DNA from 3 places in the Kitasatospora sp. NPDC091257 genome. Region 1 is predicted to be linked to each of the others. Evidence: predicted binding sites of a transcription regulator. Region 1 holds the regulator's gene; each other region holds the start of a gene.
What was found. Region 1 encodes HrcA, which represses chaperone genes, less so after heat shock. Its sites were predicted from a motif close to TTNGCACTCNGNNNNNCNGAGTGCNAA; they were not measured.

Region 1 (9,405 bases):
CCGACGCACATGATCGGCGCGGCGACCATGAGCGTGAAGCTCATCAGGGCGAGCATCTGGACCTGCTGGACGTCGTTGGTGGTCCGGGTGATCAGCGAAGGGGCGCCGAACTGGCCGACCTCGCGGGCGGAGAAGCTCTGCACCCGGTCGAAGACGGCGGCGCGGACGTCCCGGCCGAAGGCCATGGCGGTGCGCGCGCCGATGAAGACGGCGCCGACCGAGCACAGGGCCTGGAGGACGGTGACGGCGATCATCACCCCGCCGACGCGCAGGATGTAGCCGGTGTCGCCCTTGACCACGCCGTCGTCGATGATGTCGGCGTTGAGCGTCGGCAGGTAGAGCGCCGCGAGGGTGGACACCAGCTGGAGCAGTACCAGCAGGGTGATCGGTCGGGAGTACGGGCGCAGGTACGCCCTCAGCAATCTGATCAGCACTAGCACACTCTTGTCGTCGCCGGTCGGGTTCGCACCCCAATTCTCCGTGTTCTGTAGCGTCGTACAGGTCATTCGGCGTGCGGGAGCCGGAGGTTTGCCGGGCCTTTGCCGAACGGACGGGTCCGGCACCGGTGGCGCGGGGGCGTGCCGTCGGGCGCTGCCCTCTTACGGAATGACCGGTTTCCCCCTAGGCTGCTGATTGCCCCTTTGTTACTGACCGGTACCGTTCAGGTGAACCGGGGCCCGGCGACCGCCCCCACGGACGCCGCGACAATCCAGACGGCCACCCGCCCCCGGAGGTCCTCGTTGAGTTCCGCGCAGTCCCTGATCGGCTCCGGCAGGTCCGACCTCGTCGCCGGGCGTCCGGCCTCCGTCGCCCACCTGTTCCTGGAGCGGGTCGCCCTGACCCCGAACGCCGAGGCCTACCGCTACCCCTCGCCCGTGGACGAGCAGGCCGCCGACGGCGCGCCCGGCGCCGAGCAGTGGCGTTCGCTCACCTGGGCGCAGACCGCGACCCGGGTCAAGGCCGTGGCCGCCGGCCTGATGGCACTCGGCATCCACCCCGAGGACCGGGTGGCCCTGGCCTCCTCGACCCGGCTGGAATGGATCGTCGCCGACCTCGGCGCCATGTGCGCGGGCGCCGCGATCACCACCGTCTACCCGAGCACCAACGCGGACGAGACGGCGTTCATCCTCTCCGACTCCGGTTCCCGGGCGCTGTTCGCCGAGAACGCGGCCCAGCTGGCCAAGGCCGTCGAGCAGCTCGACCAGCTGCCCGAGCTGCGCACCGTGATCCTCTTCGACGCGCCCGCCGAGGCCCCCGAGAGCGCCGGCCTGGAGCTGCTCACCCTCGCGGAGCTGGAGGAGCGCGGCGCCCGGTACCTGGCGGAGCACCCGGACGCGGTGGAGAAGGCCGTCGACGGGCTCGACAAGGAGCAGCTGGCCACCCTCATCTACACCTCCGGAACCACCGGCCGCCCCAAGGGCGTGCGCCTGGTGCACGACTGCTGGGCGTACGAGGGCCGGGCGCAGGAGGCCAGCGGACTGCTGGGCCCCGACGACGTGCAGTTCATGTGGCTGCCGCTGTCGCACGTGTTCGGCAAGACGCTGATCTCCGGGCAGATCGCCACCGGGCACGTGATGGCGGTGGACGGCCGGGTGGACCGGATCATCCACAACCTGCCGGTGATCCGGCCGACCATCATGGCCTCGGCCCCGCGCATCTTCGAGAAGGTCTACAACGGCATCGCGGGCAAGGCCCGGGCCGAGGGCGGCGCCAAGTACAAGATCTTCCTGTGGGCGGCCAAGGTCGCCCGCGAGCACGCCCGGGCGGTCCAGGAGAGCCGGGTGGCCACCGGCACCGAGACGGCCCCGCTGGGCCTGCGGGCGCAGCACGCGCTCGCCGACAAGCTGGTGTACGCGAAGATCCGGGCGGCCTTCGGCGGCCGGCTGCGCGGTGCGGTCTCCGGCAGCGCCGCGCTCGCCCCGGAGATCGGCTACTTCTTCATCGGCGCCGGCGTGCCGATCCTGGAGGGCTACGGCCTGAGCGAGACCAGCGCCGGCTCCTGCGTCAACCGCGCGGAGGACGTGCGGATCGGCACGGTGGGCCGCCCGCTGCCCGGCACCGAGGTGCGGATCGCCGAGGACGGCGAGATCCTGCTGCGCGGCCCGGGCGTCATGCGCGGCTACCACAACCTGCCGGAGAAGACCGCCGAGGTGCTGGAGTCGGACGGCTGGTTCCACACCGAGGACATCGGTGAGCTCACCCCGGACGGCTTCCTGCGGATCACCGACCGCAAGAAGGACCTGTTCAAGACCTCCGGCGGCAAGTACGTGGCGCCCAGCGAGGTCGAGGGCAAGTTCAAGGCGGTCTGCCCGTTCGTCAGCAACATCCTGGTGATCGGCAACGGCCGCAACTTCTGCACCGCGCTGATCGGCCTGGACGAGGCGGTCCTCCTGCCGTGGGCCGCCGAGCGCGGCCTGGCCGGCAAGAGCTACGCCGAACTGGCCGCCGAGCCGGCCGTGCACCAGCTGATCGAGGGCTTCGTCAAGCGGGTCAACGCCGACCTCCAGCGCTGGCAGACGATCAAGAAGTTCCACCTGCTGCCGCGCGACCTGGACATCGAGCACGGCGAGCTCACCCCGAGCCTGAAGATCAAGCGCCCGGTGGTCGAGCGGACCTACGCGGACGCCGTGGCGGCCATGTACGCGGGCGCCAACGAGGCCTGAGCCGCCCCGCCCCGTACGGCTCACCCGAACGGGTGCGCCGTACGGGACAATGGGCTCATGCCCTCCGCACTCCCCGACGGCGATCCGGTGCCGTCCGACGGTTCCCTGCCCGCGCACGCCCTCGACGGGCTGGGCGACCGGCCGTTCGGCTTCTACCTGCACGTCCCGTACTGCGCCAGCCGCTGCGGCTACTGCGACTTCAACACCTACACCGCCACCGAGCTGCGCTCCTCCGGGGCGGTCGCCTCGCAGGACACGTACGCGGACAACGTGGTCGCCGAGATCCGCCTCGCCCGGAAGGTGCTGGGGGACACGGACCTCCCGGTGCGGACCGTCTTCCTCGGCGGCGGCACCCCGACCCTGCTGCCCGCCCGCGACCTGGTGAAGATGCTCGCCGCGATCCGCGAGGAGTTCGGGCTCGCCGAGGACGCCGAGGTCACCACCGAGGCCAACCCGGAGTCGGTCGACCCGGCGTACCTGGCCGAACTGCGGGAGGGCGGCTACAACCGGCTCTCCTTCGGCATGCAGAGCGCCCGCCCGCACGTCCTGAAGCTGCTCGACCGCCACCACACCCCGGGCCGCCCCGAGGCCTGCGTGGCCGAGGCCCGCGCGGCCGGCTTCGAGCACGTCAACCTCGACCTCATCTACGGCACCCCCGGCGAGTCCGACGACGACTGGCGGGCCTCCCTGGACGCCGCCATCGGCGCCGGGCCCGACCACGTCTCCGCGTACTCGCTGATCGTCGAGGAGGGCACCCGGCTCGCCGCCCGGGTCAAGCGCGGCGAACTGCCGATGATCGACGACGACGTGCACGCCGACCGCTACCTGATCGCCGAGGAGGCGCTCGCCGCCGCCGGCTACTCCTGGTACGAGGTCTCCAACTGGGCCACCGCCCCCGAGGGCCGCTGCCGCCACAACGAGCTGTACTGGACCGGCGCCGACTGGTGGGGCGCCGGCCCCGGCGCCCACAGCCACGTCGGCGGCGTCCGCTGGTGGAACGCCAAGCACCCCGCCGCCTACGCCCAGGCCCTCGCCGAGCAGCGCACCCCGGCGCTGGCCCGCGAGGTGCTGGCCGAGGAGGACCGCCGCGTCGAGCGCATCCTCCTGGAGCTGCGCCTGGTCGACGGCATCCCCCTCGACCTGCTCGCCGACACCGGCCGCAAGGCGGCGGACCGGCACCTCGCCGACGGCCTCCTCGCCGCCGGTCCCTACGAGCAGGGCCGCGCCGCACTGACCTTGCAGGGACGGCTGTTGGCCGACGCGGTGGTACGTGACCTGGTGGACTGATTGTCGTTAACGTGGTGTCAGCCGTCGGAGGGAGAGCGCCATGACCGCCATCGATGATCGGATGACCGGGATCTTCGAGAACCTGGAGGTGCCGGAAGGCGTCAAGGCCGAGCTCATCAGGGGGGAAATCGTGATGATGGCCGGGCCTGACATGGTCCACAACCTCATCGTCCTGGCGATTCAGCACCAGCTTCCGTACGGTCGGTGGCGCCCTCTCACCACGCAGGACCTGGGGATCCCCGGCCAGGCCAGCGAACCTCAGCCCGACCTGGTCGTCTTCGAACGCGGGGCGGTCGAGGAGCACGGACGGCTACTGCCGTCGCCGGCGGTCTCCCTGGTGGTCGAGGTGGTGTCGAAGACCAGTGTCGACCGCGACTACCGGACCAAGCGGGAGCTCTATGCCGAGGGCACTGTCCCCGCGTATCTGATCGTCGACCCGATCAAGGGAGTGTGTGTGCTGCTGACCGAGTTGGGTCAGGAGCCCGGCTCCGGTCTCCCGAGGTACATGTCCGAGCGGACCAGTAAGTTCGGCGAGCCCGTCCCCATCGAGCTGCTTGAAATCAATCTGGACACCACGGACTTTCAGAAATACGTCTGACCGGCCTCACTCCGGCAGGGCCGTGAAGTCGATCAGCTCCTCCACCCGGCCCAGCAGTTCGGGCTCAAGGTCCCTGTAGCTGTTCACCTTCGACAGGATGTGCTTCCAGGCCGCCGGGGTGTCCACCGGCCAGCCGAGGCGGCGGCAGGTGCCCTCCTTCCAGTCCTCGCCCCGCGGGACGGCGGGCCAGCCGGGGATGCCCACGCTGGAGGGCTTCACGGCCTGCCAGATGTCGATGTAGGGGTGGCCGGCGACCAGCACCGAGTCGCCGGTGACCTGGGCGGCGATGCGGTGCTCCTTCGTCCCCGGCAGCAGGTGGTCGACCAGGACGCCGAGGCGGCGGCCGGGGCCGGGGGCGAAGTCGGCGACGATCGCGGGCAGGTCGTCGATGCCGCGCAGGTACTCGACGACGACGCCCTCGGTCCGCAGGTCGTCGCCCCAGACCCGCTCGACCAGCTCGGCGTCGTGCCGGCCCTCGACGTAGATCCGGGACTCGCGGGCGACCCGGGCGCGGGCGTTCGGGACGGCGACGGAGCCGGAGGCGGTGCGGCCCGGCGTCCGGGCGGGAGCCGGGCCGGCCGGGCGGACCAGGGTGACGGCCCGGCCCTCCAGCAGGAAGCCGCGCGGCACCAGCGGGAACACCCGGTGCTTGCCGAACCGGTCCTCCAGGGTGACGGTGAACCCCTCGGCGGTCTTCTCGCAGCGCACCACCGCCCCGCAGAAGCCGGTCGCCGCCTCCTCGACCACCAGGTCCCGCTCGGCGGGCACCTCCGGGGCGGGCTGCTGCTTCTTCCACGGCGGGGTCAGGTCGGGTCCGTACTGGCGGCTGCGCATACGGGTGATCATAGGGACGGCGGACGGTGTGTCAGAGGCCCGGCGCGCCCCAGACCGGGAACCAGCGGCTCAGGTCCTTCTCCAGCCGCAGGTCGTTCCCCAGCATCGCGTTGACCTGCAGCTCCAGTGGGCTGTTGCGCTTCTCCCCGCCGCCGGGCATCGGGGCGAAGGGGTAGAACGTCCCGCGCTTGTAGAGGTAGACCAGGGCCAGCGACCGCCCCTGCGGATCGCGGAAGCCGACCAGCGAGCAGAGCAGCTGCGGCCCGAAGCCGTTCGCCTCCAGCTCGCTGTTGACCGCGTGCAGGTCGTTGACCAGCTCCGGCAGCTCCTCGGGCCGGTGCCGGGCGAGCAGCCAGGAGTAGCCGTAGTCGTCCTTGGAGGCCTCCACCGGGACGCCGCCGCGCTCGGTGTCGGCGTCCAGCAGGGCCCGGACCTGCTGCTCGACCTGGACGAAGGCCGCACCCTCGACGGCCGCGAAGCAGACCGAGCCGAGCCCGGTGGGGGTGAACCCGGCCCCGGCCTCCAGGGTGAGCGCGGCGGACGGCACGCCGAACAGCTGGTCGAGGTCGGGTTTGACGGGCTTGGTGCGGCCGAACAGGGTGTCCAGGATTCCCACGGCGGTCCTTTCGCGTCAGGGGCTCGGCGGGTTCAGCGGCCGAGCTGCTCGGAGATCCTCGCCAGCTGCTCCAGCCGCTTCTCCAGGCTGGGGTGGGTGGAGAACAGCTGCGAGGCGGCCTCCCGGGCGCTCAGCGCGGGGGCGAAGTAGAAGGCGTTGTACGGCTGCGCCTGGCGCAGGTCCTTGCTGGGGATGGCCGCGATCTGCCCGGTCACCTTGGTGAGCGCCGAGGCCAGGGCGCTGGGCCGGCCGGTGAGCTGGGCGGCGGCCCGGTCGGCGGCCAGTTCGCGGTAGCGGGAGAGCAGCCGGGTGAGCAGGAAGCTGATCGCGTAGACGACGATCGACACCAGCGGGATGATCAGCGCCAGGATGGCGGCGTTCTGGTCGTTGTTGTTGCGCCCGCCGCCCATGAAACCGCCGTACACGGCGATCCGGGTCATCGCCCCGGCGAGGACGCCGAGGAACCCGGCGATCGTCATCACCGCGACGTCCCGGTGGGCGACGTGCGACAGCTCGTGCGCGAGGACTCCCTCCAGTTCCTCCGGTTCCAGCCGGCGCAGCAGCCCGGTGGTCACGCAGATCACCGCGTTCTGCGGGTTGCGGCCGGTGGCGAAGGCGTTCGGCATGTCGTTGTCGGCGACCGCCACCCGCGGTTTGGGCATGTCGGCCAGGGCGCAGAGCCGGTCGACGGTGCCGTGGAGTTGGGGGAACTGTTCCGGGGACACCTGGTGGGCGCCCATCGCCCGTTCGGTGATCTTGTCGCTGAACCAGAACTGGGCCACGAACAGCCCGCCGGAGATCAGGACGATCAGTGGCCAGGCGCCGCGCAGCAGCGCGATCAGCAGGCCGGTGAAACCGACGTACAGCAACCCGATCACGAACATCGTCGCGACCATGCGGCCGGTCAGGCCGCGGTCGGGCGCGAAACGGGTGTGCTGGCCCGAGCTCGACATCGCTTGCTCCTCCGTTCGCCGTCGCTTTCGATGCTGCCACCCGGACGGCCTCCCGGCACCACCCCGGTGCCGGGAGGATCGAACCGCCGGGGCCCCGCGGGCCGTGTCCGGAACTGCGGGGAGGATCACGCCCCTCGGGCCGTTCCTGCCGTGGGACCCGGGCCTTACACTGGCAGGTACGGTTCTGGCACTCGTAGGTTCAGAGTGCCAAGACCGGGGGCCTCCCGGAGCGGCCCGCAGCAGCGAGGGACACAGTCGGACAACGTGCGAAGACGGAGGTGCGTGCCCCATGGCCGGTGAGGTCCGCCAGCTGGACGAACGCAAGCTCGCCGTACTCCGCGCGATCGTGCAGGACTACGTGGGCACCGAGGAGCCGGTCGGCTCCAAGGCCCTGGTGGAACGGCACAACCTCGGGGTCTCGCCGGCGACCGTCCGCAACGACATGGCGGCGCTGGAGGAGGAGGGCTACATCCACCAGCCGCACACCAGCGCCGGCCGTATCCCGACCGACAAGGGGTACCGCCTCTTCGTCGACAAGCTCGCCGAGATCAAGCCGATGAGCGCCCCCGAGCGCCGGGCCATCCGGCACTTCCTGGACGGCGCGGTCGACCTGGACGACGTGGTCGCCCGCACCGTGCGGCTGCTCGCCCAGCTGACCCGGCAGGTCGCGGTGGTGCAGTACCCCTCGCTGACGCGCTCCACCGTCCGGCACATCGAGCTGGTGGCGCTGGCCCCGGCCAAGGTGATGCTGGTACTGATCACCAACACCGGCCGGGTCGAGCAGCGGATGGTCGACTGCCCGGGCTCGGTCGGCGAGACGGTGCTGGCGGACCTGCGGGCCCGGATCAACGCGAGAGCCGCCGGCCGGCGCCTCCCGGAGGTCCCGGGGCTGCTGGAGGAGCTGCCGGCGCTGTTCGAACAGGCCGACCGGCCGACGGTCAGCACGGTCCTGGCGACCCTGTTCGAGACGCTCGCCGAGCAGAACGAGGAGCGGATCATGCTGGCCGGCACGGCCAACCTGACCCGTTTCGGGCACGACTTCCCGCTCACCATCCAGCCGGTGCTGGAGGCCCTGGAGGAGCAGGTCATCCTGCTCCGCCTCCTGGGTGAGACCGCGGACGCCGCGATGACGGTCCGGATCGGGCGGGAGAACGCCTATGAAGGGCTGAATTCCACCTCGATCGTTTCGGTCGGCTACGGTTCGGGCGACGAGAGCGTGGCGAAACTGGGTGTGATCGGTCCGACCCGGATGGACTACCCCGGCACAATGGGGGCGGTGCGAGCGGTGGCGCGGTACGTGGGCCAGATCCTGGCCGAGTCCTAGCAAGGGCCACCGTTAGAATTTCAACGGTGGCGTCCAGTCGCAGCACTACTACAGGCGGAACAAGCGGAGCATTTGGTGGCCACGGACTACTACGCGGTACTCGGCGTCCGACGGGATGCGGGGCAGGACGAGATCAAGAAGGCGTTCCGGCGCCTGGCACGCGAACTGCACCCGGACGTCAACCCGGACCCGAAGACGCAGGAGCGGTTCAAGGAGATCAACGCCGCCTACGAGGTGCTCTCCGACCCGCAGAAGCGTCAGGTCTACGACCTCGGCGGGGACCCGCTGTCCCCGGGCGGCGGCGGTGCCGGCGGCTTCGGCGCCGGCGCGGCGGGCTTCGGCTTCTCCGACATCATGGACGCCTTCTTCGGCGCCGCGGCCGGCCAGCGCGGCCCGCGCTCGCGCACCCGCCGCGGCCAGGACGCCATGATCCGGCTGGAGATCACCCTGGAGGAGGCCGCGTTCGGCACCACCAAGGAACTCCAGGTCGACACCGCCGTCACCTGCACCACCTGCAGCGGCGAGGGCGCGGCCCCCGGCACCTCGGCGCAGACCTGTGACATGTGCCGCGGCAAGGGCGAGGTCTCCCAGGTCACCCGGTCCTTCCTGGGCCAGGTCATGACCTCCCGCCCCTGCCCGCAGTGCCAGGGCTTCGGCACCGTCGTGCCGACCCCGTGCCCGGAGTGCGCCGGCGACGGCCGCGTGCGCGCCCGCCGCACCCTGACCGTCAAGATCCCGGCCGGGGTCGACAACGGCACCCGGATCCAGCTGGCCGGCGAGGGCGAGGTCGGCCCCGGCGGCGGCCCGGCCGGCGACCTGTACGTCGAGATCGCCGAGACCACCCACGCCATCTTCCAGCGGCGCGGGGACGACCTGCACTGCACCGTCACCATCCCGATGACGGCGGCCTCGCTCGGCACCCGGGTGCCGCTGCAGACCCTGGACGGCCTGGAGGAGGTCGACATCCGGCCCGGCACCCAGTCCGGCCAGTCGATCCCGCTGCACGGCCGGGGCATCACCCACCTGCGCGGCGGCGGCCGGGGCGACCTGATAGTGCACGTCGAGGTGAAGACGCCCACCAAGCTCGACGCCGAGCAGGAGGAGCTGCTGCGCCGCCTCGCGGTGCTGCG
Region 2 (8,263 bases), on a different contig from region 1:
GCCGAGGCCCGTGGTGCGGCCGTCGAGGGTGACGGTGAGCGCGTCGAGGTCGACGGTCGCGTCCAGGAGGTCCTCGCAGCAGGCGGCGAAGGCGCGGGCCCAGCGTTCGGTCAGGAAGCCGGCCCGGTCGGCGCCCAGGATGCCGGTGAGGACGGCCCGGGCGACGTCGTCGGGCAGCATCCGGTAGTACTCGGGCGGGGCCCAGGGGGTGTGCGAGAAGTGGCCGATCCGCAGGTCGGGGCGGGCCGCCCGGAGCAGGGCCGGGACCAGGGAGAGGTGGTAGTCCTGGACGAGGACCGCGGCGTTCGGGGCGGCCTCGGCGGCCAGGGCCTCGGCGAAGGCCTCGTTGTACGCCCGGTAGGCGGCCCACTCGGTGCGGAAGCCGGCGTCGAAGGCGGGTGCCGTGGGGGTCGCGTAGAGCAGGTGGTGGACGAACCACAGGGTGGAGTTGGCGACGCCGTTGTAGGCGCGGGCGAAGGTCTGCGGGTCGATGTCCAGCATCCGTACGGCCTGGCCGCCGACCTCGTGGCCGGCCAGGTCGAGGCGGCCGTGCGGCGCCTCGGCGGCGGCTCTGCGGTCGGCGTCGTTGAGGGCGGCGCAGACCCAGACGGCGTTCGGGTCCGCGATGGCGGAGAGGCCGGAGACCAGTCCGCCGCCGCCGCGGCGCAGGGTCAGCGTGCCGTCGTCGGCGGTGCTGAAGGACACCGGTCCCCGGTTGGAGGCAACCAGGACGGGGGCGGTGCCGGTCGCGCTCGAACGGTTGGTCGTGAGATCGCCCATGGTTGGGATGTTGCCGGGGGTTCGGGGCGGCAAACCCCTCAATGACGGGTCGCGTATTCGGGGACGGTGTGCATCGGGGGGCGTTCCAGGGCGGTCACCGGGTGGGTGTGGGCGGTGAAGGCGCGGGTTTCCGGGTCGCGGGTGAACTGGGTGAGTTGGGGGTGGACGAGGTCGGCGGAGGCCTTGAGGCGGTGGGTGCGGTCGAGGCGTTCCAGGGCGGTCCGGTAGATGGTGGCGGCCATCCGGCCGAGGGCCTGGCCGTCCTGGTGGCGGTGGTGCCGGACGCCGACGTCCACCTGGGCCAGGGCGTCCAGACCGGCCAGTTCCAGGGCGTCGACCAGCAGGCCGAGTTCGACGCCGTAGCCGGTGGGGAAGGGCAGCCGTTCGAGCAGTGAGCGGCGGGCCGCGTACTCGCCGCCGAGGGGCTGGACGAAACCGGCGAGTTCCGGCCAGTGGAGGTTGAGCAGGGGCCGGGCGACGAGTTCGGTGACCCGGCCGCCGCCGGCGGGCAGGACGGCGCCCTCGGATTCCAGCGGGCGGTCGTACATGGCCTTGACCAGTTGGATGGACTCGTCGGTCAGCAGCGGGCCGAGGATGCCGGAGACGAGGGCCGGGTCGAATTCGCGCAGGTCGGCGTCGACGAAGCAGACGATGTCGCCGCGGGTGACCAGCAGCGAGCGCCAGAGCACCTCGCCCTTGCCGGGGACGGCGGGCAGCCGGGGCAGGACGGCGTCGCGGTGCTCGACCCGGGCGCCGGCCTCGGCGGCGACGGCGGCCGTGGCGTCGGTGGAGCCCGAGTCGACGACGACGAGTTCGTCGACGAGCGGCAGGCGTTCCATCAGCTCGCGGCGGATGGTGCGGACGATGTCGCCGACGGTGGCCTCCTCGTCCAGGGCGGGGAGGACCACGCTGACGGTGCGGCCGGTGCGTTCCTTGGCGGCGAGGAGGGTGTGGACCGGCCGGTCGGCCGCGCTCCAGGAGCGGCGGCGCAGCCAGGACGCCGCCTGCGGGAGGAGCTCGGGAATCGGTTCGGCGGGCACGGAGGTCTCCTCGGCGGGGTCGGTGGGACGGGTCATCTCGCGTGGCGGACGGACCCGTTCAGGATTGACGCCTTCGGATACAGTCTTCGTACAGCGGTCGGACCTTTGCACGCCGGGGTCGCCGTTGAGCATCACCACAATTTCACAAGCTCATCCAGAGGGACTGAGGGAACGGCCCGTTGACGTCCCGGCAACCTTCCCGCGCGGCTGTCTGTCGACAGGCCCCGGCGGGACAGGTGCCAATTCCGGCCTGTGGCGCGACCGTGCCACGGGGAAGATGAGGAGAGAGGCCTCGCCATCATGGCTATCGACACCGCCGCACCTGTTTCCGTCGACCTCGGCCCCGCCGCCGCGCTGTCCTGTCGCGAGTGCGGCACCCGCTTCCCGCTCGGCCCCAGCTTCGCCTGCCTGGAGTGCTTCGGCCCGCTGGAGATCGCCTACGAGTTCGGCAGCGAGGGCGCCGAGGAGCTGCGCAAGCGGATCGAGGCCGGTCCGGCGTCCATCTGGCGGTACGCGCCGCTGCTGCCGGTTCCGGCCGACGTGGCGTCGAAGCCCAATCTGAACCCGGGGTGGACCCCGCTGGTGAAGGCGGACAACCTGGGCCGGGAGCTCGGTTTCACCGCCCAGCTGCACGTCAAGGACGACTCCGGGAACCCGACGCACTCGTTCAAGGACCGGGTGGTCGCCTGCGCGATCGAGGCGGCCCGGGCGTTCGGGTACACCACGCTGTCCTGCTCCTCCACCGGCAACCTGGCCGGCGCGGTGGGGGCGGCGGCGGCCCGGGCCGGGTTCCGGTCCTGCGTGTTCATCCCGCACGACCTGGAGCAGGGCAAGGTCGTCATGGCCGGGGTGTACGGCGGCGAGCTGGTCGGCATCGAGGGCAACTACGACGACGTGAACCGCTTCTGCTCGGAGCTGATCGGCGATTCGGCCGGCGAGGGCTGGGGCTTCGTCAACGTGAACCTGCGGCCGTACTACGGCGAGGGTTCCAAGACGCTGGCGTACGAGATCTGCGAGCAGCTCGGCTGGCGGCTGCCGGAGCAGATCGTGATCCCGATCGCCTCGGGCTCGCAGCTGACGAAGATCGACAAGGGCCTCCAGGAGCTGATCAGGCTCGGCCTGGTCGAGGACCGGCCGTACCGGATCTTCGGCGCCCAGGCCGAGGGCTGCTCGCCGGTGTCGGCCGCGTTCAAGGCCGGCCGGGACGTGATCAAGCCGGTCAAGCCGGACACCATCGCCAAGTCGCTGGCGATCGGCAACCCGGCCGACGGCCCGTACGTGCTGGACATCGCCCGCCGCACCGGTGGCGCGGTGGAGGACGTCACGGACGCCGAGGTCGTGGCGGCGATCCGGCTGCTGGCGCGGACCGAGGGCATCTTCGCCGAGACCGCCGGCGGGGTGACCGTCGGCGTGCTGAAGAAGCTGGTCGAGACCGGGCAGCTGGATCCGGCCAAGGAAACCGTCGCGATCAACACCGGCGACGGCCTGAAGACCCTGGACGCCGTCTCCGACGCCGGGATGACCGCCGTCATCCGCCCGACGCTGGACTCGTTCCGCGCCGCCGGCCTCGCGTCCGTCTGAACCACCCGATCGGCCCCGCCCCCGCAAGGAGAGTCATGAGCGCCAACGTCCGCATTCCCACCATCCTCCGCACCTACACCGACGGTGCCGCCGTGGTGACCGCCGAGGGTGCCACCCTGGCCGAGGTCGTCGCCGACCTGGAGAAGAACCACCCGGGCATCTCGGCCCGCATCCTGGACGACACCGGCAAGCTGCGCCGCTTCGTGAACGTCTACGTGAACGACGACGACGTGCGTTTCGCCGAGGGCCTGGCGACCGAGATCGAGGACGGCGCCGGCATCTCGATCATCCCGGCGGTGGCCGGCGGCTGCTGAGCCTTCGCGACCAACCAGCGGTCGCCCGCGCGTACGGAATTCCGTTTCCCGTATGCGCGGGCGACCGCTGGCATTCCGGCCGGAATATTTCCCGGTCGAGTCGGAGTAGAGTGTGGCTCGGTTGGGAACAGGGTTTCCCTTTCGGCCCCCGCAGTGCTCGGCCCGGGGGCGTCCGGCCGGCGGGACCGGCCCGTGAAACATGTCAGGCGGATGTCAGAATTCCCGCGGACATTTGAGTAATTCGTCCGCTATGTCCGGCGTGAAATGCCGAGATTATTCCGATTCGGCCCGTCCTGTCCCTTGACATCGAGGCGGAATTACCGGTGGTTGGCCCTGTTGCAGAGGGCGTCGATCCGGATACATTCAGCGGCGGTCGACGCAATCACCCGCTCGCCGGAAGCCGCCTGGCGTCCTGCACGGAGGGTTGCGGCGTGCACGGCTGCGCCCAGGGGGGGTTCCCCGGGCCGGCCTTCAACCAATCCGGGCCCGCGACCTGCGGGCGCGTGAAGGGCCAGCACAGCACTAGGGGAGTTCGGAATGGCTCAGGGCACCGTCAAGTGGTTCAACGCGGAGAAGGGCTACGGCTTCATCGCGGTCGACGGTGGTGCGGACGTCTTCGTCCACTACAGCGCGATCCAGATGGACGGCTACCGCACCCTCGAGGAGGGCCAGCGGGTCGAGTTCGAGATCTCTCAGGGACAGAAGGGCCCGCAGGCGGACATGGTCCGCGCCGCGGTCTGACCCCTTCCGACCCCAGGAGCTCGGCGCGGCCCTGCGGCTGGTGACCTCTCGCTTCTCGACGGGCCCGTGCGACTCGTGTCGCACGGGCCCGTCGGCGTTCCCGGGCGGCCCCGGCGGCGGCTCGCGGATTGCCGATTGGGCTTGCACTCGCCCACCCGGAGTGCTAATCATTGGCGTTAGCACTCACAGTGTGAGAGTGACAGCGGACCGGGTCGGTGAGGCCCCCGGGAGCGGAGGGAATGGACCTCCGCGCACCAGGGCCGTCCGTCGCGGGCACCCCTTGGTCCGAGCAGTCGACCGTGTCCCGGAGGACCACTTCTGATGGCCAAGATCATCGCCTTTGATGAGGAAGCTCGCCGCGGCCTTGAGCGTGGCATGAACCAGCTCGCCGACGCGGTGAAGGTCACGCTCGGCCCCAAGGGCCGCAACGTCGTGCTGGAGAAGAAGTGGGGCGCCCCCACGATCACCAACGACGGTGTCTCCATCGCCAAGGAGATCGAGCTCGAGGACCCGTACGAGAAGATCGGTGCGGAGCTCGTCAAGGAGGTCGCCAAGAAGACGGACGACGTCGCGGGTGACGGCACCACCACCGCCACCGTGCTCGCCCAGGCCCTGGTTCGCGAGGGTCTGCGCAACGTCGCCGCCGGCGCCAACCCGATGGCCCTGAAGCGCGGCATCGAGAAGGCCGTCGCCGCCGTCTCCGACCAGCTGCTGGCCCAGGCCAAGGACGTGGAGACCAAGGAGCAGATCGCCTCCACCGCCTCCATCTCGGCCGCCGACACCCAGATCGGCGAGCTGATCGCCGAGGCCATGGACAAGGTCGGCAAGGAAGGCGTCATCACCGTCGAGGAGAGCAACACCTTCGGTCTGGAGCTTGAGCTCACCGAGGGCATGCGCTTCGACAAGGGCTACATCTCCGCCTACTTCGCCACCGACCTGGAGCGCATGGAGGCGACGTTCGAGGACCCGTACATCCTCATCGCCAACTCCAAGATCGGCTCGGTCAAGGACCTGCTCCCGCTGCTGGAGAAGGTCATGCAGAGCGGCAAGCCGCTGGTCATCATCGCCGAGGACGTCGAGGGCGAGGCCCTGTCGACCCTGGTCGTGAACAAGATCCGTGGCACCTTCAAGTCCGTCGCCGTCAAGGCCCCGGGCTTCGGTGACCGCCGCAAGGCCATGCTCGGCGACATCGCCATCCTCACCGGTGGCACCGTCATCTCCGAGGAGGTCGGCCTCAAGCTGGAGAACGCCGGCATCGACCTGCTGGGCACCGCCCGCAAGGTGGTCATCACCAAGGACGAGACCACCATCGTCGACGGTGGCGGCGACAGCGAGCAGGTCGCGGGCCGCGTCAACCAGATCCGCGCCGAGATCGAGAACAGCGACTCGGACTACGACCGCGAGAAGCTCCAGGAGCGCCTCGCCAAGCTGGCCGGCGGCGTGGCCGTCATCAAGGCCGGCGCGGCCACCGAGGTGGAGCTCAAGGAGCGCAAGCACCGCATCGAGGACGCCGTCCGCAACGCCAAGGCCGCCGTCGAGGAGGGCATCGTCGCCGGTGGTGGCGTCGCCCTGCTGCAGGCCGGTGTCGCCTTCGACAAGCTGGAGCTGGACGGCGACGAGGCCACCGGTGCCAACATCGTCAAGGTCGCGCTGGAGGCCCCGATCAAGCAGATCGCGACCAACGCCGGCCTGGAGGGTGGCGTCGTGGTGGAGAAGGTGCGCAACCTCCCCGCCGGTCACGGCCTGAACGCGGCCACCAACACCTACGTCGACCTGATCGCCGAGGGCATCATCGACCCGGCCAAGGTCACCCGCTCCGCGCTGCAGAACGCCGCCTCCATCGCGGCGCTGTTCCTCACCACCGAGGCCGTCATCGCCGACAAGCCGGAGAAGGCCGCCGCGGCCGCCGGCGGCGGCATGCCGGGCGGTGACATGGACTTCTGATCCTGATCGTTTCGATCGGATCGGTTGGACCTCGTCCGTGTGGGCGGTTCCCTTCGGGGGGCCGCCCACACGGCGTTTCGGCGTTCCGGTCGTTTCGGTGTTCCGGACGTGTCGACGGAGAATGGACGGATGGCTGCTGACGACATCGAGACCGCCCTGCACAACGCACGGGCACTGATCCTGGCCGACCTCACCGCGCGGGACGTGGCGGACGCCGCCGTCGTCTCGCTGGTGGAGCAGGCCGTGACGCACCGCCGCTGGTGGCTGGAGCAGTGGCCGGACGGCACCGAGTACGTGCTCGGGCTGGTCGCCCAGGACGTCCAGGACGCGCTGCTGGAGGCGTACGGGCGCTGGCCGCTGTGCGCCGACTGCGCGGCCGACGGGGACCCGCACGCCCTGGGCGTGGAACCCGAGCTGGGGCCGGACCCGCACTGGGTGTGCGGCAAGCAGGGCGCGGTGGTGGCACCCGTGGGGAAGCTCGGGTAGACCCGTGCGTACGGTGGCGGCATGAGGCGCTGGGTGTGGGGTGCGGCGGGCGGGTGCTGCGGGCTCGGGCTGTGGTGGGCCGCGGTGGAGCTGTCGGGGGCCGACCAGGACGCGTGGTGGGCCGTGGTGGGTCGCCTGCCCGCGGTGCTGGCGGGAATGGCCGCCGCGGACCGGGTGCTCGCGCGGCGGGGCTGACGGGCGTCAGAGGGCGCCGAGTTCGGCCGTCAGATTGGTCCGCGCGGCGGCCGTGAAGCGCTCGCGGGCGGCGGGGGTGCGGTAGAGCGCGGGCAGGGCGAGCAGGTGGCGCAGGACGGCGGCCCGGCCGGCCGAGAAGTCCGGCGCGGGGACGAAGCCGTACTCCTCGCGGACGGCGGCCGCGTACGCCGCGTACGCCTCGGGGCTGCCGCCGAGGACGGCGAGGTCCGCGTCGCAGAGCACCTCGCCGTTGCGGTCGCCGGGCGCCGGGTCGTGGCCGACGGTGAGCAGCACCAGGCGCTCGACCTCGGCGACCCGCTCGGCGGGCAGTCCGGCGGCGGTCAGCGCGCGGACGGCCAGGGCGGCGCTGCGCTCCTCGTTCTCGGTGCGGTCGGGGCGGTGGACGGCGTCGTGGAACCAGGCCGCGAGCCGGACGGCCTCCGGGTCGTCGGCGTACCCGGCCAGCTCGTCGACGTGTTCCAGCACGGCGTGCAGGTGGGTGACGGTGTGGTAGCGGCGCTGCGGCTCCGACCAGCGGCGCAGCAGCTCCCGGCCGTACGGTTCGGGCTCGACGGCGGCCCCGCAGCGGTGCAGCAGGGCGGTCCAGGCGGCGAGCAGGCCGTCGGTGAGCGGGCCTTCGGTGAGCGGGCCTTCGGTGAGCGGGCCTTCGCCGAGCGGCCGGTGCCCGGGGGCGGACGGTCGGTGCCCGGCGGCGGACGGTCGGTGCCCGGCGGCGGACGGGTCGTGCTCGGTGGTCGGCATGGCGACCATTGTGGCGGCCCGGCCGGGCGCTGGACCTATAGGTAGGTTGACGATATATGTAGTCGTATGACTGAACGCTCCATGCAGGAGCCCACGCTGCTGCTGCTCACCGCGCTGGCCGACGCCCCGCGGCACGGCTACGCGCTCATCCAGGAGATCGCCGCGATCTCCGACGGCCGGGTCAGGATGCGCACCGGCACGCTCTACGGGGCGCTCGACCGGCTGCTGGGCCAGGGCCTGATCGAGGTCGCCGCCGAGGAGGTGGTGGACGGCCGTGCCCGGCGCAGCTACGCGCTGACCGGGGCCGGCCGGGACGCGCTGGCCGCCGAGGCGGAGCGGCTGCGGGCGGTGGCCACCGAGGCCGAGCGCCGGCTCAGCAGGATCCGGTCGATGCTGCCGGGCAAGGCCGGGTCGCAGGGG
Region 3 (10,120 bases), on a different contig from region 1:
CGGTGGTGCCGACCGCGCCGAGGTTCACCCGCTTGCCGCGCGGCAGCTCCTCGTGGACGGCCTCCATCCCCCAGTGGAACCCCTTGCCCGGGGCGTCGGTCGCCCGGGCCAGCGCGGCCCCGATCATCACCGCGTCCGCGCCGCAGGCGACCGCCTTCGGGATGTCCCCGCTGTAGCCGACGCCCCCGTCCGCGATCACGTGCACGTAGCGCCCGCCGGACTCGTCCATGTAGTCGCGACGGGCGGCCGCCACGTCGGCCACGGCGGTCGCCATCGGCACCTGGATGCCCAGGACGTTCCGGGTGGTGTGGGCGGCGCCCCCGCCGAACCCGACCAGGACGCCGGCGGCGCCGGTGCGCATCAGGTGCAGCGCGGCGGTGTAGGTGGCGCAGCCGCCGACGATCACCGGGACGTCCAGCTCGTAGATGAACTGCTTGAGGTTGAGCGGCTCGGCGGCGCTGGAGACGTGTTCGGCCGAGACGGTGGTGCCGCGGATGACGAAGACGTCGACGCCGGCGTCGACCACGGCCTTGGAGAACTCGGCGGTGCGCTGCGGCGAGAGCGCGGCGGCGGTGACCACACCGGAGTCGCGGACCTCCTGGATCCGCTGCTTGATCAGCTCGGCGCGGATCGGCGCCGCGTAGATCTCCTGGAGGCGGCGGGTCGCGGTGGACTCGTCGGTGATCGCGGCGATCTCGTCCAGCAGCGGCTGCGGGTCCTCGTAGCGGGTCCACAGGCCTTCGAGGTTCAGCACGCCCAGACCGCCGAGGCGGCCGATCTGGATGGCCTGCTGCGGCGAGACCACGCTGTCCATCGGGGCGGCCAGGAACGGCAGCTCGAAGCGGTACGCGTCGATCTGCCAGGCGATCGAGACCTCCTTCGGGTCCCGGGTACGGCGGCTGGGGACGACGGCGATGTCGTCGAAGGCGTACGCCCGTCGGCCGCGCTTGCCTCGCCCGATCTCGATCTCAGTCACTTCGAGCCCTTCTGCTTTGTTGCTCATGCCCGCGCCGGGTCACCCCGGCCGCACCCCAGTATCCCGTACTGCCGCTGGTCCCGCCCCGACGGCCCACGGCCCGGACACGCCCCGGACGCCTCCGGCCGCGCCCGGAGCCGCGCCCCCGGGCCGCACCCCCGACGCACACCGACCGCACCCCGGGCAGCCCGAAGGGCCCGTCGCCGCGGTGCGGCAGCGGGCCCTTCGGGGGTTCAGCGGGTCAGCGGGCCGAGTAGTTCGGCGCCTCGACGGTCATCTGGATGTCGTGCGGGTGGCTCTCCTTGAGGCCCGCCGAGGTGATCCGGACGAACCGGCCCTTGCTCTCCATCTCGGCGACGGTGGCGGCGCCGACGTAGCCCATGGTCTGGCGCAGACCGCCGACGAGCTGGTGCAGCACGGCCGACAGCGGGCCGCGGTAGGGCACCTGGCCCTCGATGCCCTCGGGGACGAGCTTGTCGTCCGAGGCCACCTCGGCCTGGAAGTAGCGGTCCTTGGAGTACGAGCGGCCCTGGCCGCGGGACTGCATGGCGCCGAGCGAGCCCATGCCGCGGTAGGACTTGAACTGCTTGCCGTTGATGAACATCAGCTCGCCCGGGGACTCCTCGCAGCCGGCCAGCAGCGAGCCGAGCATCACGGTGTCGGCACCGGCGGCGAGCGCCTTGCCGATGTCGCCCGAGTACTGCAGGCCGCCGTCGCCGATGACCGGCACGCCGGCCGCCAGGCAGGCCTGGGCGGCCTCGTAGATGGCGGTGACCTGCGGGACGCCGATGCCGGCGACCACGCGGGTGGTGCAGATGGAGCCGGGGCCGACGCCGACCTTGACGCCGTCCACGCCGGCGTCGATCAGCGCCTGGGCGCCGTCCCGGGTGGCCACGTTGCCGCCGACCACGTCGATCCTGACGGCCGACTTGATCTTCGCGATCCAGGCCAGCGCGTTGTGGCTGTGGCCGTGCGAGGTGTCCACCACCAGGAAGTCCGCACCGGCCTCGACCAGGGCCTGGGCCCGGTCGAACGCCTCGGCGCTGGCACCGACGGCGGCGCCGACCAGCAGCCGGCCCTCGGCGTCCTTGGCCGCGTTCGGGTACTGCTCGGCCTTGACGAAGTCCTTGACGGTGATCAGGCCCTTGATCCGGCCCTCGTCGTCGACCAGCGGCAGCTTCTCGATCTTGTGGCGGCGCAGCAGGGCCATCGCGTCCACCCCGGAGATGCCGACCTTGCCGGTGATCAGCGGCATCGGGGTCATGATCTCGCGGACCTGGCGGCTGCGGTCCGACTCGAAGGCCATGTCGCGGTTGGTGACGATGCCGAGCAGCTTGCCGGCCTCGTCGGCGATCGGCACGCCGGAGATGCGGAACTTGGCGCACAGCGCGTCGGCCTCGGCCAGGGTGGTCTCCGGGCCGACCGTGATCGGGTCGGTGACCATGCCGGACTCGGAGCGCTTGACCAGGTCGACCTGGTTGGCCTGGTCCTCGACCGACAGGTTGCGGTGCAGCACGCCGACGCCGCCCTGGCGGGCCATGGCGATGGCCATGCGCGACTCGGTCACCTTGTCCATCGCCGCGGACAGCAGCGGGATGTTGACGCGCACGTTCCGGGAGACCCGCGAGGAGGTGTCCACCTGGTTCGGCAGCACCTCGGAGGCCCCGGGCAGCAGCAGCACGTCGTCGTACGTGAGCCCGAGCATCGCGAACTTCTCGGGTACGCCTGCGGCGTTGTAAGACATTTGGGGGGTACCTTCCGTGGCCGGCCTTATCCGCTCACGCCCGAGGGTGGGGGCGCATTCATCGCTCACTCGCGCAGACCGCCGAAGCCGGATGCAATGGGAGGATCCTCCAAGGGGACCCAGAGCGCACCCGTCAAACTTTGGCAACCCGCCCAGGCGCCGATACCCCATGGTACTGGCACCGCGAATGTGTCCTCGTGTGCCCTTGACAACAACCCGGCCCCGTGGCTCATTCCGCCCGGAAACGGTGGAAAGAGTGCGGATCGGGACGGGCCGCCGGATCGGGGGACCCGATCAGGAGGACTCCTCCGCGAGGGCCCGCAGCCGGCTGAGCGCCCGGTGCTGGGCGACCCGGACGGCGCCGGGCGACATCCCGAGCACCTCGCCGGTCTCCTCCGCCGACAGCCCGGCGGCCACCCGCAGCAGCACCAGCTCGCGCTGACGGGCCGGCAGGTTGGAGAGGAGTTCCTTCGCCCAGGCGGCGTCGCTGCTCAGCAGCGCCTGCTCCTCGGGGCCGAGCGCCTCGTCCGGCACCTCGGGCAGGTCGTCCTGCGGCACGACGGTCGAGCCGGGTCCGCGCATCGCGGCCCGCTGGAGGTCGGCGATCTTGTGCGCGGCGATCCCGTACACGAAGGCCTCGAACGGACGCCCCTGGTCCTTGTACCGGGGCAGCGCGCAGAGCACGGCCACGCAGACCTCCTGCGCGACGTCGTCCACGTGGTGCCGGGCCCCGCCGGGCAGCCGGACCAGCCGGGCGCGGCAGTACCGCAGCGCCAGCGGGTGGACGTAGGCGAGCAGCGCGTCGATCGCCGGGCCCTCGCCGCGGACCGCGGCCGCGACCAGTTCGCCCATCAGCGGCGAGCCGCCCGTGCCGAGCACCGGCGGGCGGTCCGGGCCGGTCAGGCCGACGGGACCGTCGGGGTCGGCGTACGACGGATCACGGCCCGGACCGGAGGGCTCGGCCTCCGCCGGGTCCGCCTGGCCGGCCGTACCGGCGACGTCGTCGCGCATCGGTCCATGGTGCCTGGTCGAGCGGGAAAACGCGGCACCGCGTCCGGAGTTGTGCACCGGAACGTTATGCGCTGCGGCACCGTAGGGCGTGCCCCGCACCACCGGCCCCTCCTGCACCGTGCCGCCTCCCGCCCCGCCGCGATCGGTGGTGGTCCCGTCCGTCGCGCCGTCCGCCGAGTGTCCTGCGGCCGTGTGGTTCGCCGCAGTGCCTGTCCGCTGGTCCCCGAGGTGCTCCACTCCTCCATGGTGCAACCTCGGGACCGTAACGTCACACGCCTGTGCGGCACCCGCTCCGGGAACCGCCGGCGGCACGCCGCACCCGGCGGCGCCGCCGGTGGTCAGCGGACCAGGCCCCAGCGGAAACCCAGCGCCACCGCGTGCGCCCGGTCGGAGGCCCCGAGCTTCTTGAACAGCCGTCGGGCGTGGGTCTTGACGGTGTCCTCGGAGAGGAACAGTTCACGGCCGATCTCGGCATTGCTGCGGCCGTGGCTCATGCCCTCCAGCACCTGGATCTCACGCGCCGTCAGCGTCGGTGCCGCGCCCATGTCGGGGCTGCGCAGCCGGCGCGGGGCGAGCCGCCAGGTCGGGTCGGCGAGGGCCTGGGTGACGGTGGCCCGCAGCTCGGCGCGCGAGGCGTCCTTGTGCAGGTACCCGCGGGCGCCGGCGGCCACCGCGAGCGCGACGCCGTCGAGGTCCTCGGCGACGGTGAGCATGATGATCCGCGCGCCGGGGTCGGCGGACAGCAGCCGCCGGACCGTCTCGACCCCGCCGAGGCCGGGCATCCGGACGTCCATCAGAACGAGATCGGAGCGGTCGGCCACCCAGCGGCGGAGGACCTCCTCCCCGTTCGTCGCGGTGGTGACCCGGTCCACACCGGGTACGGTCGCGACCGCGCGGCGAAGCGCCTCGCGGGCGAGCGGGGAATCGTCGCAAACGAGAACGGAAGTCATGACCGTCGTCCTCCGCAGCTGATCCGCGTCACGTTGAGCCTCCTGGCTGGTACGAACCTCTCCGACACGGCCGATCGGCGACAGACTCCGTCCTGATCGCCCCAACCTGCCCGCGATCGTTCCCGACGTCCGGCGCCCGCTAACCGCCTCCGCACTTCCAACGACCGTCACTCGAATGAGTTACGGCCTTCGGGGCCATCTCCACCACTGTACGTGGCCAACCCATTACCGATCAGCCGCATCGCGGTGCACACGCCGCACTTTTGCGCAGCTCGCGCGCGGTGGGCGTACGACCCGCACACCGATTCGGCACGTCGCGCGCCCGTCGGCCACCCGATTGCCACGCCCGCGCCCGGCGGAGCCCTTGCCCACTATGCCCGTTTTTATAGCTTTCGTATGGTCATTGACTGTTGTGCCAGTGTGTGGGTGACTTGTCCATGGAGTTGCCTTAAGTCATATTTCCAGGTGTCCACACCAGTGCATCGAAGCCCCGCCGCACCGCTCGGCAGCAGCCCCGCCGAACGCCCGGCCGACGGCCGACAGCCTCTGAAGGGAATGAGCCATGGCAGATTTCTCCCGCCTCCCCGGTCCCAACGCGGACCTCTGGGACTGGCAGCTCTCCGCAGCCTGCCGTGGCGTGGACAGCTCGCTCTTCTTCCACCCCGAGGGCGAGCGCGGGGCCGCGCGCAGTTCGCGCGAGGCCAGCGCCAAGGAGGTCTGCATGCGCTGCCCGGTGATCGCCGAGTGCGCGGCGCACGCGCTGGCGGTCCGTGAGCCGTACGGCGTCTGGGGCGGGATGACCGAGGACGAGCGCGAGGAGATGCTGGGGCGCTCGCGGCACCGACTGATCGAGGTCCCGCTGGCCCCGCCGGCGGTCGCCCAGCGCTAGACCCGACTCCGTGAGCGCCGTGAAGAAACGTTCCTTCGCGGCGCTTCAGCCTTCTGGCTCACCCTACGTACCGGACCCCCGCGGTCCCGTCACCCACCGTCAGCGATCGGCGGCCGCCCCCGCCAGCCGCTCCAGCATCAGCGCCACGGCCGGCACCTCCGCCAGGTCCGGCAGGGTCAGCGCGACCACCTGGCGCACCGCGGGCGCCCCGGAGGCCGTGTGCACCGGCACCGTCGACACGCCGTCAGGACGCACCGACCGGAGCGCCAGCCGGGGCAGCACCGCCACCCCCAGCCCGGCCGCCACCAGGCCGACCACCGCCGGGTAGTCGTCCGTCGCGAAGTCGATCCGCGGCTCGAAGCCCGCCCCGGCGCACAGCTCCACCAGGTGCCCCCGGCACTGCGGGCAGCCGGCGATCCACTGCTCCCCCGCCAGCTCGGCCAGCCCGACCGCGCCGCCCCGCCCCGCCAGCCCGTGGCCGGCGGGCAGCAGGCCCACCAGCGGGTCGTCCAGCAGCGGGGTGACCACCAGATCGGACCAGTCGGACCCCGCGGTCAGCTGCTGCGCCTCCAGATTGGCCTCGGCCCGGGCCTCGCGCGGCGTGCCGTGGGCCGGCGCCGGGAGCGCGACGGCGCCGTCGGACTGCGGGTAGCGGAAGGCCAGCGCGATCTCGCACTCGCCGCCGCGCAGCATCGCCAGCGACTCCGGCGGCTCCGCCTCGACCAGCGACACGCGCACCCCCGGATGGCCGTCCCGCAGGCGGGCGACCGCGGGCGGCACCAGGGTGGAGCTCGCGGTCGGGAAGGAGACCAGCCGCACCCGCCCGGCCCGCAGCCCGGCGATCGCGGCCACCTCCTCCTCGGCGGCCGAGAGCCCGGCCAGGATTCCGGTGGCATGCTTGAGCAGGACCCGGCCGGCCTCGCTGAGCTGCATCCCGCGGCCCGAGCGGACCACCAGCGGGGTGTCCACCGACTTCTCCAGCGCCTTCATCTGCTGGCTGATGGCGGGCTGCGTACACCCCAGCTCGCGGGCGGCGGCGGAGAAGGAGCCGGTGCGGGCGACGGCACGCAGGACGCGCAGATGGCGGGCCTCGATCATGCCTCAGTTATAAGGCAATCTTTGCATTCTGCAAAATTCTACTGATAGTTGAACGGTGAAGGTGAACGCCGGAGGCCCGGCCCGCCACCCCTCGCGGGGCGCGGACCGGGCCTCCGGTCAGGCGTCGGAGCCTCAGTGCGAGTGGCCGTGGCCGTGGCCGTGACCGTTGTCGGCCTCCTCCTCCTTCTTCTCCACCACGAGGGTCTCGGTGGTGAGAAGCAGGGAGGCGATCGAGGCGGCGTTCTCCAGGGCGGAGCGGGTGACCTTGACCGGGTCGATGACGCCGGCCTTCACCAGGTCGCCGTACTCGCCGGTGGCGGCGTTGTAGCCCTGGCCGGCCTCCAGCTCGGAGACCTTGGAGGTGATGACGTAGCCCTCCAGGCCGGCGTTCTGGGCGATCCAGCGCAGCGGCTCGTGCAGCGCCTTGCGGACGACCGCGACACCGGTCGCCTCGTCGCCCGACAGGCCCAGGCCACCGTCCAGCACCTTGGCGGCGTGGACCAGGGAGGCGCCACCGCCGGCGACGATGCCCTCCTCGACCGCGGCACGGGTCGCCGAGATGGCGTCCTCCAGGCGGTGCTTGCGCTCCTTCAGCTCCACCTCGGTGGCGGCGCCGACCTTGATGACGCAGACGCCGCCGGCCAGCTTGGCCAGGCGCTCCTGCAGCTTCTCGCGGTCCCAGTCGGAGTCGGTCGCGGCGATCTCGCCCTTGATCTGGGCGACGCGGCCGGCCACGGCCTCGGAGTCACCGGCGCCGTCGACGACGGTGGTCTCGTCCTTGGTGATGGTCACGCGGCGGGCGGTGCCCAGCACGTCCAGGCCGACCTGGTCGAGCTTGAGGCCGACCTCCTCGGAGATGACCGTGCCGCCGGTCAGGACGGCCAGGTCGCCGAGGATCGCCTTGCGGCGGTCGCCGAAGCCCGGGGCCTTGACGGCGACGGCGTTGAAGGTGCCGCGGATCTTGTTGACCACCAGGGTCGACAGCGCCTCGCCGTCGACGTCCTCGGCGATGATCAGCAGCGGCTTGGAGGCACCGCCCTGGAGGATCTTCTCCAGCAGCGGCAGCAGCTCCTGGATGGAGGAGATCTTGCCCTGGTTGATCAGGATGTACGGGTCCTCCAGGACCGCCTCCTGCCGCTCCGCGTCGGTGACGAAATACGGCGACAGGTAGCCCTTGTCGAACTGCATGCCCTCGGTGAAGTCCAGCTCCACGCCGAAGGTGTTCGACTCCTCGACGGTGATGACACCGTCCTTGCCGACCTTGTCGATCGCCTCGGCGATCAGCTCGCCGACCTGGGTGTCCTGGGCGGAGAGGGACGCGACGGCGGCGACGTCGTCCTTGCCCTCGATCTCGCGGGCGATCGAGAGCAGGTGCTCGGAGACGGCGGCGACGGCCTTGTCGATGCCCTTCTTCAGGGCGGCCGGGCCGGCACCGGCGGCGACGTTGCGCAGACCCTCGTTGACCAGGGCCTGGGCCAGCACGGTGGCGGTGGTGGTGCCGTCACCCGCGACGTCGTTGGTCTTGGTGGCGACCTCCTTGACGAGCTGCGCGCCAAGGTTCTCGTACGGGTCGTCCAGCTCGACCTCGCGGGCGATGGTGACACCGTCGTTGGTGATGGTCGGGGCGCCGAACTTCTTGTCGATGACGACGTTGCGGCCCTTGGGGCCGATGGTCACCTTGACGGTGTCGGCCAGCTTGTTGACACCGCGCTCCAGCGAGCGGCGGGCGTCCTCGTCGAACTGCAGGATCTTCGCCATGTTCCCTATTCCCTCGGGGCTGCGGCCGGCCCACCGGCCGCCGAACTACGTGAACCAACAACCACGCCCCGGGCCCCTGTCACTTGGGACACGGATCCGGGGCGGGTCGGAACGTCTTACTTCTCGATGATCGCGAGGACGTCGCGGGCGGAGAGCACCAGGTACTCCTCGCCCTGGTACTTCACCTCGGTGCCGCCGTACTTCGAGTACAGGACGATGTCACCCACGGCGACGTCGAGCGGCAGACGCTGGCCGTCCTCGAAGCGGCCCGGGCCGACGGCCAGAACGACGCCCTCCTGGGGCTTCTCCTTGGCGGTGTCCGGGATAACCAGGCCGGAGGCCGTGGTGGTCTCGGCGTCGAGCGGCTGGACCACAATGCGGTCCTCGAGCGGCTTGATGGCAACCTTGCTGCTGGTGGTCACGTCCGAGCTCCCCTTCGGAGATTACGGGGTTTTCTAACGGGTAGGGCGATCCTGCGGGCCTGCCGTCGCGGGGGTCAGACACACGTCGTCGCGTTAGCACTCTCCCGGTGGAGAGTGCCAAGGACGACCATAGGGCCGTGTTAGCACTCAGTCAACCAGAGTGCCAACGACGCGCCCTGGGGGCCCCGGTTCCGCGGATGAGCAGCCGCACTCATGTGCGCCCCGGCCCGGCCCCCGCAGACTCCTGCCATGACCTCGATCCCGGTGCGTCCCGGCCCGTCCCGGCCCAGGGACGCCGCCCTCGCCGCGCCGGCGCCGCCCCTGCTGGGGGCCGTACTGCCGTTCACCTGTACGGGCGGCACTCCCTCGGGCAGACTCCTGCCATGACCGACACCCCGGTACGCGTCGACCCCTCCGGCGCGAAGGACGCCCCGCCCGCGCTGCCGCTCCTCCCGGGGGCGCTCCGGTGAGCCGACCGGCCGCCCCGTCCGAGCCGCCGCGGATCCACTGGGCGGCGGACCTGGTGCTCGCCGCGGTGGTGCTCGCGGTGACCGCCGTCGCGGTGTTCCTCGGATCGCTCGTGCTCAACGTGCTGAAGCTGCTCGCCCTGTACGGCCCCGGGACCGTGGCCCTGGACGTCTTCGGCGTCGTGGTCCTGCTCGTGCTGCTGACCCTGACCTTCCGGGGCACCCGACGGCTCGGCTACCGGATCACGCCGTACGCCGCGGTGGCCGCAGCACCGCTGGGCGTGCTCGTGGGCCGGCTCGCCTCCGGCATCCCCGTCATCGGCCGGTGACCGCCGCACCACTGCGGTCACCGACCGGCCGAGCGGCGAGAATGGCCCCCGTGGACACCGAGAACCTCCAGCCGCTGCTGACGCCCGAGGGCCAGGCCCTGCTCGCCGAGTTGCGCGAGTTCACCCCCGAGGAGGAGCTGGCGCTGGCGACCCGCCTGCGCCGGGAGCATCCGGCGGAGCTGGTCTCGGCGGCCTTCGGGCAGGCGCGGCTGCGGCAGCGGGCGCGGGCGAAGTTCGGGGCGGACGCCGACCTGATGTACTTCACGCCCAACGGGGTCGAGCAGTCCACCCGGCGCAGCGTGGCCGAGTGGCGGGCGCAGCGGTTCGCCGCGCTGGGCGTCCGACGGCTGGCGGACCTGTGCTGCGGCATCGGCGGGGACGTGCTGGCGCTGGCCCGGGCGGGCATCGAGGTGCTGGCCGTCGACAAGGACCCGGCGGCCTGCGCCGCCACCGCGGCCAACGCCGCCGCCCTGGGC

Region 2: groL (chaperonin GroEL) is a predicted target of HrcA. The motif match lies at 4,597-4,623, and genes of this name have one in related genera.
Region 3: groES (co-chaperone GroES) is a predicted target of HrcA. The motif match lies at 8,989-9,015, and genes of this name have one in related genera.

What each region holds. Positions count from the first base shown of each region.
Region 1 covers NZ_JBIVVI010000158.1:121-9,525, reverse strand. Annotated here, with positions in the region: gene ACIQOV_RS10320 (ABC transporter ATP-binding protein) at 1-434, opposite strand, end outside; gene ACIQOV_RS10315 (AMP-dependent synthetase/ligase) at 741-2,663, shown strand; gene hemW (radical SAM family heme chaperone HemW) at 2,721-3,950, shown strand; gene ACIQOV_RS10305 (Uma2 family endonuclease) at 3,991-4,548, shown strand; gene ACIQOV_RS10300 (DUF3097 domain-containing protein) at 4,555-5,382, opposite strand; gene ACIQOV_RS10295 (hypothetical protein) at 5,414-5,998, opposite strand; gene htpX (zinc metalloprotease HtpX) at 6,031-6,951, opposite strand; gene hrcA (heat-inducible transcriptional repressor HrcA) at 7,241-8,275, shown strand; gene dnaJ (molecular chaperone DnaJ) at 8,351-9,405, shown strand, end outside.
Region 2 covers NZ_JBIVVI010000217.1:20-8,282, reverse strand. Annotated here, with positions in the region: gene ACIQOV_RS13155 (trehalose-6-phosphate synthase) at 1-780, opposite strand, end outside; gene ACIQOV_RS13150 (glucosyl-3-phosphoglycerate synthase) at 819-1,856, opposite strand; SAM riboswitch class I at 1,968-2,104, shown strand; gene thrC (threonine synthase) at 2,121-3,401, shown strand; gene ACIQOV_RS13140 (ubiquitin-like small modifier protein 1) at 3,437-3,715, shown strand; gene ACIQOV_RS13135 (cold-shock protein) at 4,253-4,456, shown strand; gene groL (chaperonin GroEL) at 4,778-6,400, shown strand; gene ACIQOV_RS13125 (hypothetical protein) at 6,530-6,886, shown strand; gene ACIQOV_RS13120 (hypothetical protein) at 6,908-7,081, shown strand; gene ACIQOV_RS13115 (hypothetical protein) at 7,088-7,843, opposite strand; partial or broken gene ACIQOV_RS13110 (PadR family transcriptional regulator) at 7,910-8,263, shown strand, end outside.
Region 3 covers NZ_JBIVVI010000127.1:1,624-11,743, reverse strand. Annotated here, with positions in the region: partial or broken gene ACIQOV_RS08795 (GuaB3 family IMP dehydrogenase-related protein) at 1-976, opposite strand, end outside; gene guaB (IMP dehydrogenase) at 1,218-2,720, opposite strand; gene shbA (RNA polymerase sigma factor ShbA) at 3,015-3,572, opposite strand; gene ACIQOV_RS08780 (response regulator transcription factor) at 4,070-4,681, opposite strand; gene ACIQOV_RS08775 (WhiB family transcriptional regulator) at 5,244-5,570, shown strand; gene ACIQOV_RS08770 (LysR family transcriptional regulator) at 5,670-6,668, opposite strand; gene groL (chaperonin GroEL) at 6,801-8,426, opposite strand; gene groES (co-chaperone GroES) at 8,543-8,848, opposite strand; gene ACIQOV_RS08755 (hypothetical protein) at 9,315-9,644, shown strand; gene ACIQOV_RS08750 (SAM-dependent methyltransferase) at 9,686-10,120, shown strand, end outside.